One region of the Solwaraspora sp. WMMD406 genome, then DNA from elsewhere that is predicted to be linked to it. Evidence: predicted binding sites of a transcription regulator. Region 1 holds the regulator's gene; each other region holds the start of a gene.
What was found. Region 1 encodes HrcA, which represses chaperone genes, less so after heat shock. Its sites were predicted from a motif close to GGTTNGCACNCTCNNNNNGAGNGTGCNAACC; they were not measured.
Positions count from the first base shown of each region.

Region 2: groES (co-chaperone GroES) is a predicted target of HrcA. The motif match lies at 2,153-2,183, and genes of this name have one in related genera.
Region 3: groL (chaperonin GroEL) is a predicted target of HrcA. The motif match lies at 2,151-2,181, and genes of this name have one in related genera.

Region 1 covers NZ_JARUBF010000001.1:2,656,442-2,661,295, reverse strand. The annotation lists gene O7632_RS12130 (16S rRNA (uracil(1498)-N(3))-methyltransferase) at 1-491, opposite strand, end outside; gene dnaJ (molecular chaperone DnaJ) at 527-1,660, opposite strand; gene hrcA (heat-inducible transcriptional repressor HrcA) at 1,729-2,751, opposite strand; gene O7632_RS12115 (DUF4870 domain-containing protein) at 3,115-3,711, shown strand; gene hemW (radical SAM family heme chaperone HemW) at 3,846-4,854, opposite strand, start outside.
Region 2 covers NZ_JARUBF010000001.1:1,414,328-1,419,181, reverse strand. The annotation lists gene groL (chaperonin GroEL) at 1-1,588, opposite strand, end outside; gene groES (co-chaperone GroES) at 1,705-2,019, opposite strand; gene O7632_RS06430 (class I SAM-dependent methyltransferase) at 2,245-3,519, shown strand; gene ybaK (Cys-tRNA(Pro) deacylase) at 3,531-4,010, shown strand; gene O7632_RS06420 (substrate-binding domain-containing protein) at 4,337-4,854, shown strand, end outside.
Region 3 covers NZ_JARUBF010000001.1:6,670,247-6,675,100, reverse strand. The annotation lists gene O7632_RS29935 (GNAT family N-acetyltransferase) at 1-444, opposite strand, end outside; gene O7632_RS29930 (serine hydrolase) at 539-1,207, opposite strand; gene O7632_RS29925 (hypothetical protein) at 1,214-1,375, shown strand; gene O7632_RS29920 (cold-shock protein) at 1,694-1,897, shown strand; gene groL (chaperonin GroEL) at 2,374-3,996, shown strand; gene O7632_RS29910 (GNAT family N-acetyltransferase) at 4,111-4,854, opposite strand, start outside.

The sequences.
Region 1 (4,854 bases):
GCGGCCACCGCCGAGGTCGATTCGGCCGGGACGTCGTCCGAGCCGGCGACGGCCGGCACCCAGGGCCGGCGAGCCTGCTTGGCCGCTTCCCGGGCGGTACTCACCCACCGCTGCCGGGCCCGCGCACCCCGTTCGTCGCGCCAGCGAGTGACCGACCGGGCCGCCGCCCAGGGCACGACTTCGTCGACTCCGACCTCGGTCATCGCCTGCACCGCCAACTCGCCCCGGTCGCCCTTGGCGATGCCTTGGACGACCGCCAGGGCCGGGTCGGCCGGTGCGACGTACCGGCGGTCGACGATCCGCAGGTCCAGGCTGCGCCGACCGGCGGCCTCGACCACCGCCAGCGCCGTGGCACCCCGACCGTCGGCCAGCAGGAGCTCCTCGCCGGCGCGCAGCCGCACGACGGCGGCGGCGTGATGGCCCTCCGAGCCGTCGAGGGTGTACGCCGAGTCGGTCGGCACCCGCTCGACCAGGAACAGCGGTGCGCTCACGACGGGCGGGTGGTCGACCGACTGGTGATCAAGGATCAGCCGTGGCCGTTGAACGCGTCGCGCATCCGGGAAAAGAAGCCGCCCTGCTTGCTCAGCTCGGCGACCTCCTCGCCCCGGGTCTTGGCGAAGTCCCGCAGGATCCGTTCCTGGTCGGCGTCGAGCTTGGTCGGGGTGCGGACGTCGAGGTGCACGTAGAGGTCACCACGACCGGTGCCGCGCAGGTGTGGCACTCCCCGGCCGCGCAGCCGCAGCGTGGCGCCCGGCTGGGTGCCCGGCTTGACGTCGAGCGGCTCGTCGCTGTCCAGGGTGCGGATGGTCAGCCGGGTACCCAGGGCGGCGGCGGTCATCGGTACGGTGACCCGACAGTGCAGATCGTCGCCCTTGCGGGAGTAGACGTCGTGCGGCCGCTCGTGAATCTCCACGTAGAGATCCCCGGCGGTGCCGCCCCCGGGGCCGACCTCCCCCTGCTGGGCCAGTCGGATCCGCATGCCGTCCTCCACCCCGGCGGGGATCTTGACGGTCAGCGAACGCCGGGTCCGGACCCGGCCGTCCCCGGCGCAGGTCGGACAGGGGTGCGGGATGACCGTGCCGTAGCCCTGGCAGGCGACGCAGGGCCGGGAGGAGACGACCTGGCCGAGGAAGGTCCGCTGCACGGACTGCACCTCGCCCCGGCCACCACACGCCTCGCAGGTGGCCAGATGGGTGCCGGTGGCGGTGCCCGCGCCGGAGCAGGTGGTGCAGATCACCGCCGTGTCGACCGTGATCGGCGCCTCGACCCCGAAGGCGGTCTCGGACAGGTCGAGCTCCAGGCGCAGGATCGCGTCGGCGCCGGGGCGGGTACGCGACCGGGGCCCACGGGATCCGGCGGCCGCTCCGAAGAAGGCATCCATGATGTCCTGGAAGCCGACGAAGGGTCCGGCACCGCCGGGGCCACCGCCAGGGCCGCCACCGGGGGCGAGCGGGTCACCGCCGAGGTCGACGATCTGCCGCTTCTGGTCGTCGGAGAGCACCTCGTACGCGGCGTTGATGTCCTTGAACTTGTCAGCCGCCGCCGGGTCCGGGTTGACGTCCGGATGGTATTGCCGGGCCAGCTTGCGGTAGGCCCGCTTGATGTCATCAGCGGAGGCGTCCCGGCTCACGCCGAGAATGCCGTAGTAGTCCTTGGCCACTGCGTCTGGTGTCCTCATGTGTCAGTCTCGCGTGTGCAGTTCGCCGGGTCAGGAATGCTGCCCGTCGGTCAGTTCTGCGCCAGCAGATCGCCGACGTAGCGTGCCACGGCGCGAACCGTGGCGATGGTTCCGGGGTAGTCCATCCGGGTCGGCCCGAGTACGCCGAGACCACCGACGATGGTGGCACCCGGTCCGTATCCGGTGCTGACCACCGAGGCGGCCCGCAGGTTGTCGATCTCGTTCTCGTCACCGATGCGTACCCGAAGCGTGCTCGGCTCCACCTCACCGATCAGCTTGAGCAAAACGACCTCCTCCTCCAACGCCTCAAGTATGGGACGCAGCGAGCCCTGGAAGTCGAGTAGTCCTCCCCTGGTCAGATTAGCGGTTCCGGCCAACGCGATGCGTTCCTCGTGCCGCTCGACCAGCGTTTCCAGCAGGACCGTGGACAGCGTGGTCATCGCCGGTCGCAGCGTGGACGGCGCTTCGTCGACGAGCGCCTGCACCAACGGCGGGGTGTCGGAGAGCCGACAGCCACCGAGTTTCTCGTTGGCCAGCCGGCGCAGGTCGGTCACGTCGTCGGCCGAGATCGGCGCGGGCAGCTCGACGAGCCGTTGCTCGACCCGTCCGGTGTCCACGATCAGGACGACCATCAGCCGGGTGGTGGAGATCGGCACCAACTCCAGGTGCCGCAGGGCCGACCGGGAGAGGCTGGGGTACTGCACGACGGCGACCTGGCGGGTGAGCTGTGCCAGCAACCGGACCGTACGGTGCACCACGTCGTCGAGATCCACCGCGCCGGCGAGGAACCGCTCGATCGCCCGGCGCTCGGCGGGGCTCAGTGGCTTGACCCGGGAGAGCCGGTCGACGAAAAGTCGATAGCCACGATCCGTCGGCACCCGTCCGGCGCTGGTGTGCGGCTGGCGGATGTAGCCTTCTTCCTCCAGCACCGCCATGTCGTTGCGGACCGTGGCCGGCGAGACACCAAGCTGGTGGCGCTCCACCAGGGCCTTGCTGCCGACCGGCTCCTGGGTGGCGACGTAGTCCTCGACGATCGCCCGGAGCACGTCGAGCTTACGGTCGTCGAGTCCCATCTCTCACCTCCTCCAGGGCGGCGGCCGTCGTGGCCGCGGTCAGCCGATGTCCGCTTCGACCCGCCGCTTCGACCCGCCGATTCGACGCACTGGTTCGTCGCACTGGTTCGTCACACTGGCACTCGGCAATAGTGAGTGCCAGCATACTTCGCCCGGCAGCGGTAGGCGACGGCCGGTTTTCGGGCTGAACCCGACGGTTCTCGCCCCGCGCCACGAATCAGGTGACAGGGCGCAGGCGGCCCGTTACCCGGACGACAGGTACGGGCCCATTGGCGGCTCTGCCCGCCCTACGGACCTACGGCCTGGGAAAATCGTCGGCGGGGCTAGCTGGCGCGGCTTGATCCGTCCCCCTACCGTGACGGCATGACTGAACCACCTCGCCCACCAGGAGAAGGCGGCTTCGGCGGCACGCCGGACCCGACTTCTCCGCCCCCACCCCCAGCGTCCTACTCGATGCCGGGCGAGGCCTCCTCTCCCGGATACAACCCGCCGCCCAGCGGCGAGAGCTACCCGCCGCCCGGCTACCCACCGCAGGACGGGGGCTATCCGCCAGCTGGCGGCGGCTACCCGCCACCGGCGGGCGGTCCGGGTTACGGAGGTCCGCCCCCACCCGGCTACGCCAACAACGACGAGAAGACGTGGGCGCTGATCGCCCACTTCGGTGGCGCGCTCGGCGCGTTCATCAGCTTCGGACCCCTCGGCTTCGTCGGCCCGCTCATCGCCTACCTGGCGAAGGGCCAGCAGTCGCCGACGGTCCGCGCGCACGCGCTCGCCGCGCTCAACTTCCAGATCCTCTGGTCGGCGATCGCGTTCGTGCTGCTCTTCGTCAGTTGGTGCCTGCTGTTCATCCCGAGTCTGGTGGTCTTCGCCATCCAGATCGTCTTCGGCATCATCGCCGGTATGAAGGCGAACGACGGGATCGTCTACAAGTACCCGATGTCCGCCAACTTCATCAAGTGACGGCAAGCGTCATCACGTGACGGTCTGATGCCCCGGAGCCGGGCGGCTCCGGGGCATCAGACCGTGCAGGCGGGGCATCAGACCGTGCGGACCGACGAAGACGACGCTGGCGATGCCGTCCGGACGCGGCGCGGTCACGGCAGCAGATCACGCAGGACCGCGTCGGCCAGCAGCCGCCCGCGCAGCGTGAGCACCGCGCGTCCGGACCGATGCGCGGACCCGTCGAGCAGTCCGGTTCCGACCGCCCGCGCGGCGGCGTCCCGGCCCGCCGGTTCCAGCCGGTCCAGCGGCACGCCGGTGGCGAGCCGGATCGCCAGCATCACCTCTTCGACCCGCTGGTCCGCGCGACTCAGCAGTTCACGTCCCTGACCCGGCGAGCGCCCGTCAGCCAACCGGGCGGCGTATGTGGTGGGGTGTTTGACGTTCCACCAGCGAACCCCGCCGACGTGGCTGTGCGCCCCCGGACCCAGGCCCCACCAGTCGCCACCGGTCCAGTAGAGCAGGTTGTGCCGGCACCGTCCGGCCGGCGACCGCGCCCAGTTCGACACCTCGTACCAGGTGAAGCCGGCGGCGTCGAGGGCCGCCTCGGCGGCGAGATAGCGGTCGGCGGCCAGATCGTCGTCGGGCCGCGCGACGTCGCCCCGACGGACCCGCGCCGCGAGCCGGGTGCCCTCCTCCACGATCAGGGCGTACGCGCTGACGTGGTCCACCCCCGAACCGATCACGGCGGCCAACGACGCGGCGAAGTCGTCCGCCGTCTCCCCCGGCGTCCCGTAGATGAGATCCAGGTTGACGTGCGCGAAGCCGGCGTCCCGGGCTTCGCGGGCCGCCGCCAGGGCGCGGCCGGGAGCGTGCCGGCGCTCCAGCACGTCGAGTACGGCCGGTGCCACCGACTGCATGCCGAGCGAGATCCGGGTGAAGCCCGCCTGGCGCAGGGCCCGCAACGATCGCGGGTCGACCGATTCCGGGTTGGCCTCGGTCGTGATCTCGGCGTCGTCGGCCAGACCCCAGGTGGCGTCGACGGCGGCGATCAGCCGGGCGAGGTCGTCGGCCGGCAGCAGGCTCGGCGTACCGCCGCCGACGAACACCGTGTCCACCCGCCGGGGAGAACCGTCGGCCAGGACCTTCGCGGCGAGGTCGAGT
Region 2 (4,854 bases), 1.2 Mb from region 1:
CGGCCGGTTGCGGCTTCTCCGGCTTCTCCACCACGAGGCTTTCCGTGGTGAGCAGCAGTCCGGCGATCGACGCGGCGTTGATGACCGCGTTGCGGGTCACCTTGACCGGGTCGACGATGCCGGCGGCCGCCAGGTCGACGTAGGTGTCGGTGGCGGCGTTGAGGCCGAAGCCCCAGTCCGCCTCACGGACCTTGCCGACCACGACGTAGCCGTCCTGTCCGGCGTTCTGCGCGATCCACCGCAGCGGCTCGTGCAGCGCCTTGCGCACGATCGACACGCCGACCTTTTCGTCGCCGGTGAAGCCCAGGTCGTCGTCGAGTACCGCGGCGATCTGGCTGAGGGCGGCGCCGCCACCGGGGACGGTGCCTTCCTCGACCGCCGCCTTGGTCGCCGAGATGGCGTCTTCGATGCGGTGCTTGCGCTCCTTCATCTCGACCTCGGTGGCGGCCCCGGCCTTGATCACCGCGATACCGCCGGAGAGCTTGGCCAGCCGTTCGGCGAGCTTCTCCCGGTCCCAGTCCGAGTCGGACGCCTCGATCTCCTTGCGGATCTGGCCGACCCGGTCGGCGACCTCGGCGTCGCGGCCACCGCCGTCGACGACCGTGGTGGTGTCCTTGTCGACCACGATCCGCCGGGCGCTGCCCAGCGATTCGAGGCCGACCGCGTCGAGCTTGTAGCCCAGCTCCGGGGCGATCAGCTCGGCGCCGGTCAGGATCGCCATGTCCTGCAGCATCGCCTTGCGGCGGTCGCCGAAGCCTGGTGCCTTGACCGCGCAGATCTTGACGGTCTTGCGGACGGCGTTGACCACCAGGGTGGACAGTGCCTGGCCTTCGACGTCCTCGGCGACGATCAGCAGCGGCTTGCTCGCCTGGACGACCTTTTCGAGCAGCGGCAGCAGCTCCTCGATCGAGGAGATCTTCTGGGTGGTGATCAGGATGTACGCGTCCTCGAGGACAGCTTCCTGCGCTTCGGCGTCGGTGACGAAGTGCGGGGAGATGAAGCCCTTGTCGAACTGCAGACCCTCGGTGACGTCCAGTTCGGTGGCGAGGGTGGAGCCCTCTTCGACGGTGATCACACCGTCGCGGCCGACCTGCTCCATCGCATCGGCGATCAGATCGCCGATCGTGGCGTCCTGCGCGGAGATGGTCGCCACCTGGGCGATCGATGCCCTGTCGGCGACCTCGGTCGCCTTGTCCAGCAGCGCGTCGGAGACCTTCTCGACGGCCGCGTCGATGCCGCGCTTGAGCCCGGTCGGGTTGGACCCGGCGGTCACGTTGCGCAGACCTTCACGGACCATCGCCTGGGCGAGCACGGTGGCGGTGGTGGTCCCGTCGCCGGCGACGTCGTTGGTCTTCGTCGCCACCTCCTTGACCAGCTGCGCACCGAGGTTCTCGTACGGGTTGGTGAGTTCGATCTCCTTGGCGATGGTGACACCATCGTTGGTGATCGTCGGGGCGCCGAACTTCTTGTCCAGCACGACGTTGCGCCCGCGCGGGCCGAGGGTGACCTTGACCGTGTCCGCGAGCGTGTTGACGCCGTGCTCCAAGAGGTGCCGGGCGTCATCCGAGAAACTCAGGATCTTCGCCATGACATTCCCTTCAGGCACTATCCGTCGGCCGGTCGGCGGGTGCGCCGAACGGCGGCCAACGGTCGACGCCCCGGGGCCCCGTGTGGGGCCCCGGGGCGTTCAGGACTGGCAATAGGTCACTTCTCGATGACGGCGAGGACGTCGCGGGCGGAGAGCACCAGGTACTCCTCGCCGGCGTACTTGACCTCGGTGCCGCCGTACTTCGAGTAGATGACCGTGTCGCCGACGTTGACGTCAACCGGGATCCGGTTGCCCTTGTCGTCGACGCGGCCCGGGCCGACAGCGAGGACGGTGCCCTCCTGCGGCTTCTCCTTGGCGGTGTCGGGGATCACGATGCCCGACGCCGTGGTGGTCTCAGCCTCGTTCGCCTGGACCAGGATCCGGTCCTCGAGCGGCTTGATCGCAACCTTGGTCGCGGTAGTCACGGGCATACCCTCCTGGGGTATCTGGTTTTGGTGCCGGTCACACGGAGCAACCGGCGTCAATCTGCCTCATGCCACCGGGCGGGTCCGTCGTCGCGGGTGCCGGTCCGCCTGGCGTTTCGCCCTCCGGCGTGGGCCGGCGGGCTGGCACCCTCGGTCCGAGAGTGCTAATCGCAGATTAGCAGTCGACCGTACGGAGTGCTAGCCGGATGGCCGAGCGTGGACAATGTCGCGGTGCACCCGGACCAACTGGCCGCCCTGCGTACCCCGGACGGCGAAGCCGCCCTGGTCAGCGCGGCGGAGATCACCGCCGGGCCGGCCGGCGCCGACCCGCTCGCGGCGGCCGCCGCCCTGCGCGCCACCGGGATCGGCGCGGACCTCGCCGCCGCCGCGTTGACCCAGGCCGACCTGCGGCGCCGCGCGGTCGGCAAGTTCGGACCCGACGCCGCCCGGATGTTCTTCACCCGAGCCGGCCTGGAGCAGGCCACCCGGGCGGTGGTCGCGAACCGGCGGGCCGCCAGGTTGCGCGCTGCCGGCGTGCGCACCCTCGCCGACCTCGGTTGCGGTCTCGGCGCGGACACCCTCGCCGCCGCCCGCGCCGGCATCCGCGTGTACGCGGTGGACGCCGACCCCGGCACCGCCGCGCTGGCGGCGGCCAACGCGCGGGCCGCCGGAGTCGCCGACCGGGTGACGGTCGTCTGCGCCGACGCGACCACCGTCGACGTCGCCGGCCACGACGCGGTCTTCTGCGACCCGGCCCGACGCTCGGCCACCGGTCGGCGAACGTTCGACCCGAAGAGCTACTCCCCGCCGTGGGATTTCGTCCAGGCGCTGGTCGAGCGGGTGCCCCGAACGGTGGTGAAGGTGGCGCCCGGCGTCGACCACGCCCTGATTCCCGCCGGTGCCGAGGCCGAATGGGTCAGCGTCGACCGAGACCTGGTCGAGGCCGCGCTGTGGTGCGGGCCGCTGGCGCAGGTCGCTCGCCGGGCCACCCTGTTGCGCACCGGCCGCGCGGCGGTCGAGCTGACCGGCGACGGTACGGAACCGGTGCCGGTCCGGCCGGTGCACGGCCACCAGCAGGACGGGAGCCGCTACCTGTACGACCCGGACGGCAGTGTGATCCGGGCCCACCTGGTCGCCGCGTTCGCCGCGACGGTCGACGGGGCCCTCGCCGACGCCTCGATCGCCTACGTCTACGCCGACACCGCGGTACCGACCCCGTACGGCCGCTGTCTGGAGATCACCGACGTCCTGCCGTTTTCGTTGAAGCGGCTCCGGGCGCTGCTGCGCGAGCGGGGCGTCACGCGGCTGGAGATCCTCAAACGCGGTTCGGCGCTGGACCCGGCCCAGCTCCGTCGGGACCTGCGGATTCGGCCGGGGTCCGGCGGCGGTGACGCGGCCACGCTGGTGCTCACCCGGATCGACGGTGCGCCCACCGCCATCCTCGCCCGCCCGGCGGACCTCTCCCCACCGGACATCGACGGGACGCACGAGCCAACGGGCCGGTAGAGTCCGACGCCATGGCAGGCACGGCTACCCCGGCGACGGCACTGCTGACCAAACGACGGATCGCCTTCCGCCTGCATCCGTACCAGGTGTCGCCGGACACGCCGGACTACGGCGCGGCGGTGGCCGCCGCACTCGGGGTCGACGCGGACCGGGTATTCAAGACGCTCGTCGCGCAGGTCGACGGAGCGCTGGCGGTCGGCATCGTGCCGGTCACCGGGGAGCTGGACCTCAAGGCGCTCGCCGCGGCGCTCGGTGGCAAGCGCGCTCTGCTGGCCGACCGGTCCGTGGCCGAACGGACCACCGGGTACGTCCGGGGCGGGATCAGTCCGCTCGGGCAGCGCAAGCTCCTGCCGACGGTGCTGGATTCCTCGGCCGAAGCCCTCGCCGAGATCTACGTCTCGGCCGGCCGGCGGGGACTGCAGCTGAGCCTGGCTCCCGGCGACCTCGTCGCGCTGACCGGTGCCCGATCGGCCCCGATCTCCGGCCACTGACCGTAGACGCGGTGGATCCGCTGCCGATCTCTGGTCGGCTGGCAGGCGGGCGACGGGCAGATGTCTGCCACGTTGCCGAATTGTTATCGCTGGCAACAAAACTGGTGAGCTCTACGGTCTTGTGCTGGACGCCACACTCCTAATACGTTGCCGGACACAACAAAAGTACGAAGAGCGGCCGATGACCCTGGTCGACGCCGTCGCCCGACGGGTTCCGGAGCCCGTCACCACCGAAACGCACAGTGACGCAGCAGAAACGCCCCGAACCGCACCTGATAGTCCAAAGCCCCTTGAACGCGAACATCACCCCTGAAAGGACCCGTGCGATGCGCAAAGGGATCCTCAGCACCGCAGCCGTCGGCGTACTGCTCGCCGGTGGCCTGACCGCCTGCGGCGATGACACCGGCACCGACACCAGCGCGCCCACGCCCAAGATCGGCGTGATCCTGCCGGACAGCGCCTCCTCCGACCGGTGGGAGACCGCTGACCGGCGCTTCCTGGAGGAAGCGTTCGAGGCCGCCAACGTCGATCACGTCATCCAGAACGCTCAGGGCGACAAGGCCCAGTTCCAGACGATCGCCGACCAGATGATCACCGACGGGGTCACCGTCCTCATGATCGTCAATCTCGACTCCGGCACCGGCAAGGCCGTCCTCGACAAGGCCAAGCAGCAGGGCGTCTCCACCATCGACTACGACCGGCTCACCCTCGGCGGCTCCGCCGAGTACTACGTCAGCTTCGACAACGAAGCCGTCGGCACCCTGCAGGGCGAAGGCCTGGTCAAGTGCCTGACCGACGCCGGCGTGCAGAACCCGACGATCGCCACCCTCAACGGCTCGCAGAC
Region 3 (4,854 bases), 4.0 Mb from region 1:
GGTGTTGCCGACCAGGACCTCCAACATCAGATGCGGCCGCCCGGCGGACCGGGACCAGGCGCCGACCGCGTCGACCAGTTGGGCCAGTAGCCCCTGCCCGCGCCAGGGCGGACTGAGGTACACCGCGAAGATCACCGTCAGGGCGGGGTCGTCACGGGCGGCGAGCCCGCCGGCGTGTGCTACGAACCGTCCGTCGGCCTCCGCGACGAACTGCGCGAGCCGATCTCCGACAGCGGCCTGGGCCACCCGGTCCGCGAATTCCCGATGCGGGCGGGCCGCCGCGTCGGCGAGCCGTTCGATGAACGCCAACGGTGCGTCGGCGAGCATTTCCAGCCGCAGCGCCCGCATCCGGGCGGCGTCCTCGGGGCGGATGCGCCGGACGGCGGGGAGTGGGCCGGCGGGGAGTGGGCCGGCGGGGCGCGGGCCGACGGGGAGTGGATCCATGCCGGCATGCATACCGGTGGTGGTCCGCACCGACAACCGCGATTCCGTCAGCCGCCGCGATCCTGTCAGCCGGTCCGGGGCCGACGGACCCACCTCAGGCGACCAGGAGCAGGGCCGCGCCGACCTGCCGGCAGAGCCCGGCGCCGTAGTCGAGACCGCGCTCTCCCGGATATCGGGCCAGTACGCCGATCACCCAGGTCTCGCCGATCGCCAGGCAGCTGACGTGCCACAGGTCGTCCTCGTCGCGCAGCAGCCAGCCGTTCTTGATGGCCACGGTCGCCGCGTACTCGGGGGTCAGCGCGTCCCGTGGCCCGAAGTCGCCTTCACCGCGTACGGCGCGCATCTCGGCCAGCAGCCACGCCGTCCACTGCGGGCCGGCGGCCCGGCCGTCGGCGAGGCAGCGGCCGAGGCGGACCAGGTCCCTGGCCGAGACGACCGTGTTGCTCCACCGGTCGAGTACGGGCGCGCTGTCGGTCAGGCCGCAGACGCGGACCATCCGTTCGATGGAGGAGCGTCGCCCGACCCGGGCGTAGGTGGCGTCGGCCGCCGGGTTGTCGCTGTCCCGCAGCATCGCGGAGAGCGCGGCCAGGTGCGGTGCCCGGGGAAGCTGACCCTGCTCGTCGGCGCGGCGGAGGTCGTCTGCGGCGAGCCACGCTTTGATCAACGACATGGTGTCGCTCTGCGCGCCGATGTTGGGTGATCCGGTCATCCGGCCGGTACGCCGATTGAGCGCGGCCCACGAAAAGAATCCGTCGGTCGGCATCACGACATGGCCTTCCCGCAGGAGCACGGTGCGTTGGTCGTCGTCGGATACGGTCCAGCCGGCCTGGCGCGGGCGCGGTTTTCCGGCGTCATTGTGCAGTCCGGTGCCGCTCGCCAGGAGTACGACGAGCAGTCCGATGGCGGCGAACGCGGGATGGCGCTGTCGTGATCGACCGTGGTCATGGCGTGGTCTGGGTCTGGCCGGGTGCCGGACGGCCCGTCCGCTGGGGGAACGATGGCGTCCAGACCTCACGTTCTGCGGTGTACGGGACACACGTGGTCAACGAGACGGGGCTCGGATGAGACTTGAGCAGTGCTTATTGTCCCCTTTTGGGATAGTGCGGCGGGCTCGGACCTCGTGTAGCGTGCGATTTCGGCTACCGCATTCGGGGACCGGAAACGGGTCGCCGATCGGCGGCTCCGTCAGGCGAACGCGCCTGGCGGGGGTCGGCTCAGGCCCAGCACGACAGAAGTGAGGAAGTGCACCGTGGCGCAGGGCACCGTGAAGTGGTTCAACAGCGAGAAGGGCTACGGTTTCATCGCGGTCGACGGAGGGCAGGACGTCTTCGTCCACTTCTCCGCGATCGAGATGGACGGCTACAAGGCGCTCGATGACGGACAGCGCGTCGAGTTCGAGATCGCCCAAGGGCAGAAGGGCCCGCAGGCGGAAAGGGTCCGACTCATTGCCTAGCCGCCGGTAGTCGGCCCCCAGCCGCCGGACCGGACACATCTACCACCCAAGGCGTCGGTTCTCGTCGAACCGGCGCCTTTCATCGTCTTTGGTCCCGGCGCGTCGTCCTCCTCGACCTCGGCGGGCCGTCGTCCTTGGCCCCGGCGGGCAGCCGACGACCGAGGTCTCGGCCGCCGCCGGCCGTACGCCCGATTTGTCCCGGGTGGGCAAGCTCCTGTTCGCTTGCACTCGACAGGGGAGAGTGCTAAACAAGGATTGGCACTCGCCAACCGGGAGTGCCAATGGTCGGGGCGGTGGGGCCACCGCCGTCGTCTCCTCCCCGAGGAGACTGCGGAGATGGCCGGTCGTCGCGGGCTATCCGGCCCGGCCGGCGGACGTCACTGTCGCCAGGTAGTGACGTCCGAAGGTGCGTAAGCAGGCGGTATAGCGGAGCCGACCGGCTCCGGTGCCGCGAGCGTCCAGGAGGACAACGCCGTATGGCCAAGATGATCGCGTTCGACGAAGAGGCGCGCCGCGGCCTTGAGCGGGGCATGAACACCCTCGCCGACGCCGTCAAGGTGACGCTCGGCCCCAAGGGCCGCAACGTCGTGCTCGAAAAGAAGTGGGGTGCCCCCACCATCACCAACGATGGTGTGAGCATCGCCAAGGAGATCGAGCTCGAGGACCCGTACGAGAAGATCGGCGCTGAGCTGGTCAAGGAGGTCGCCAAGAAGACCGACGACGTGGCCGGTGACGGCACGACGACGGCGACCGTCCTGGCCCAGGCGCTGGTCCGCGAGGGCCTGCGCAACGTCGCGGCCGGCGCGAACCCGATGGCCCTGAAGCGGGGCATCGAGGCCGCCGTGTCGAGCGTCGCGGAGGAACTCAGCAAGCTCGCCAAGGACGTGGAGACCAAGGAGCAGATCGCGTCCACCGCGTCGATCTCCGCCGGTGACTCCAACGTCGGCGAGATCATCGCCGATGCGATGGACAAGGTCGGCAAGGAAGGCGTCATCACCGTCGAGGAGAGCAACACCTTCGGCCTGGAGCTCGAGCTCACCGAGGGCATGCGCTTCGACAAGGGCTACATCTCGCCTTACTTCTGGACCGACCCGGAGCGGATGGAGGCCGTCCTCGACGACCCCTACATCCTGATCGTCAACAGCAAGATCTCGTCGGTCAAGGACCTGCTCCCGATCCTGGAAAAGATCATGCAGTCGGGCAAGCCGCTGCTGATCATCGCCGAGGACGTCGAGGGCGAGGCGCTGGCCACCCTGATCGTCAACAAGGTGCGCGGCACCTTCAAGTCGGTTGCCGTCAAGGCCCCCGGCTTCGGTGACCGCCGCAAGGCGATGCTGACCGACATCTCGATCCTCACCGGCGGCCAGGTCGTCAGCGAGGAACTCGGCCTGAAGCTCGACGCGGTGACCATCGACATGCTGGGCCGGGCCCGCAAGGTCCAGGTCACCAAGGACGAGACCACGGTCGTCGACGGTGCCGGTGACGCCGAGCAGATCCAGGGCCGGGTCAACCAGATCCGGGCCGAGATCGAGAAGAGCGACTCCGACTACGACCGCGAGAAGCTGCAGGAGCGGCTGGCCAAGCTGGCCGGTGGCGTCGCGGTGATCAAGGTCGGCGCGGCCACCGAGGTCGAGCTCAAGGAGCGCAAGCACCGCATCGAGGACGCGGTCCGCAACGCGAAGGCCGCCGTCGAAGAGGGCATCGTCCCCGGTGGTGGCGTCGCCCTGGTGCAGGCCGGCAAGACCGCCTTCGACAAGCTCGACCTGGTCGGCGACGAGGCCACCGGTGCCCAGATCGTCAAGATCGCGCTGGACGCCCCGCTGCGGCAGATCGCCGTCAACGCCGGCCTCGAAGGTGGCGTCGTCGTGGAGAAGGTCCGCAACCTGGACCCGGGCCACGGCCTCAACGCCGCCAACGGCGAGTACGTCGACCTGCTCAAGGCCGGCATCATCGACCCGGCCAAGGTGACCCGGTCGGCGCTGCAGAACGCGTCGTCGATCGCGGCGCTGTTCCTGACCACCGAGGCCGTGGTGGCGGACAAGCCGGAGAAGAACCCGGCCCCGGCCGGCGCGCCCGGCGGCGGCGAGATGGACTTCTGAGTCCAGCTCGATCGTTCGCGACGCGCGACACACGCGACGCGTAACACAAGCACGGACCGCAGGGGCGGTCACCGGCTCGCCGGTGACCGCCCCTGCGGCGTGTCGAAAGGCCGGTCAGAGCTGCTTGCGGTACAGGAAGAAGACCCGCTCGATGCGGGCACCCGCCGCCGAGGCGTAGAACGGCACCGGGCCCACCCAACCGATCTCGACCCGCTGATGGCCGGCCTCCGCCAGGTCCCGCAGGCAGCGCCGCAACAGGATCGCGCCGATGCCGAGCCCCTGCGCGGTCGGGGCCGTACCCATCGGACCGAACCAGCTCGGCCGCGACGACCCGTACGCGGCGAAGCCCAGCACCTCACTCGGATCGTCGGTACGGACCGCCAGATGGCAGCCGGCGCCGGGCCGGCCCACCGACTGCGCCACCTCGCCCGCCCACGCGTCGCCGAACGTCGCCTGGGTGAACGCGACCAGCGCCGCGACGTCGTCGCAGTCGGCTCGCCGTACGGTGATCCCGGCTTGGGCGAGGCGGCGCTGCGCGTCGTCGGTGTCCCGCAACGCCGGGGACCCCGCCGACGCCAGGTCGGCCGTCATGTTCCACGCGGTCCGGTCCTGCTGGTAGCCGAGCGCGATCGCCAGGCAGACCGCCGGCGTGTAGCGCACGTCCACCCCCGGCCAGGCGTAGTACGGCGGATTACCGGCCAACAGCACCTCACCGGCGCCCCGGGCCGCCAGCACGCTTTCCGCCCGGCCGAGCAACGCCCGCCCCAGACCCTGCCGACGCCAACCGGGATCCACCGCGATCAGGTCCACGTGACCGACCGACGGGTCCCGGTGCGCCACCGAGCCCAGCACCACTCC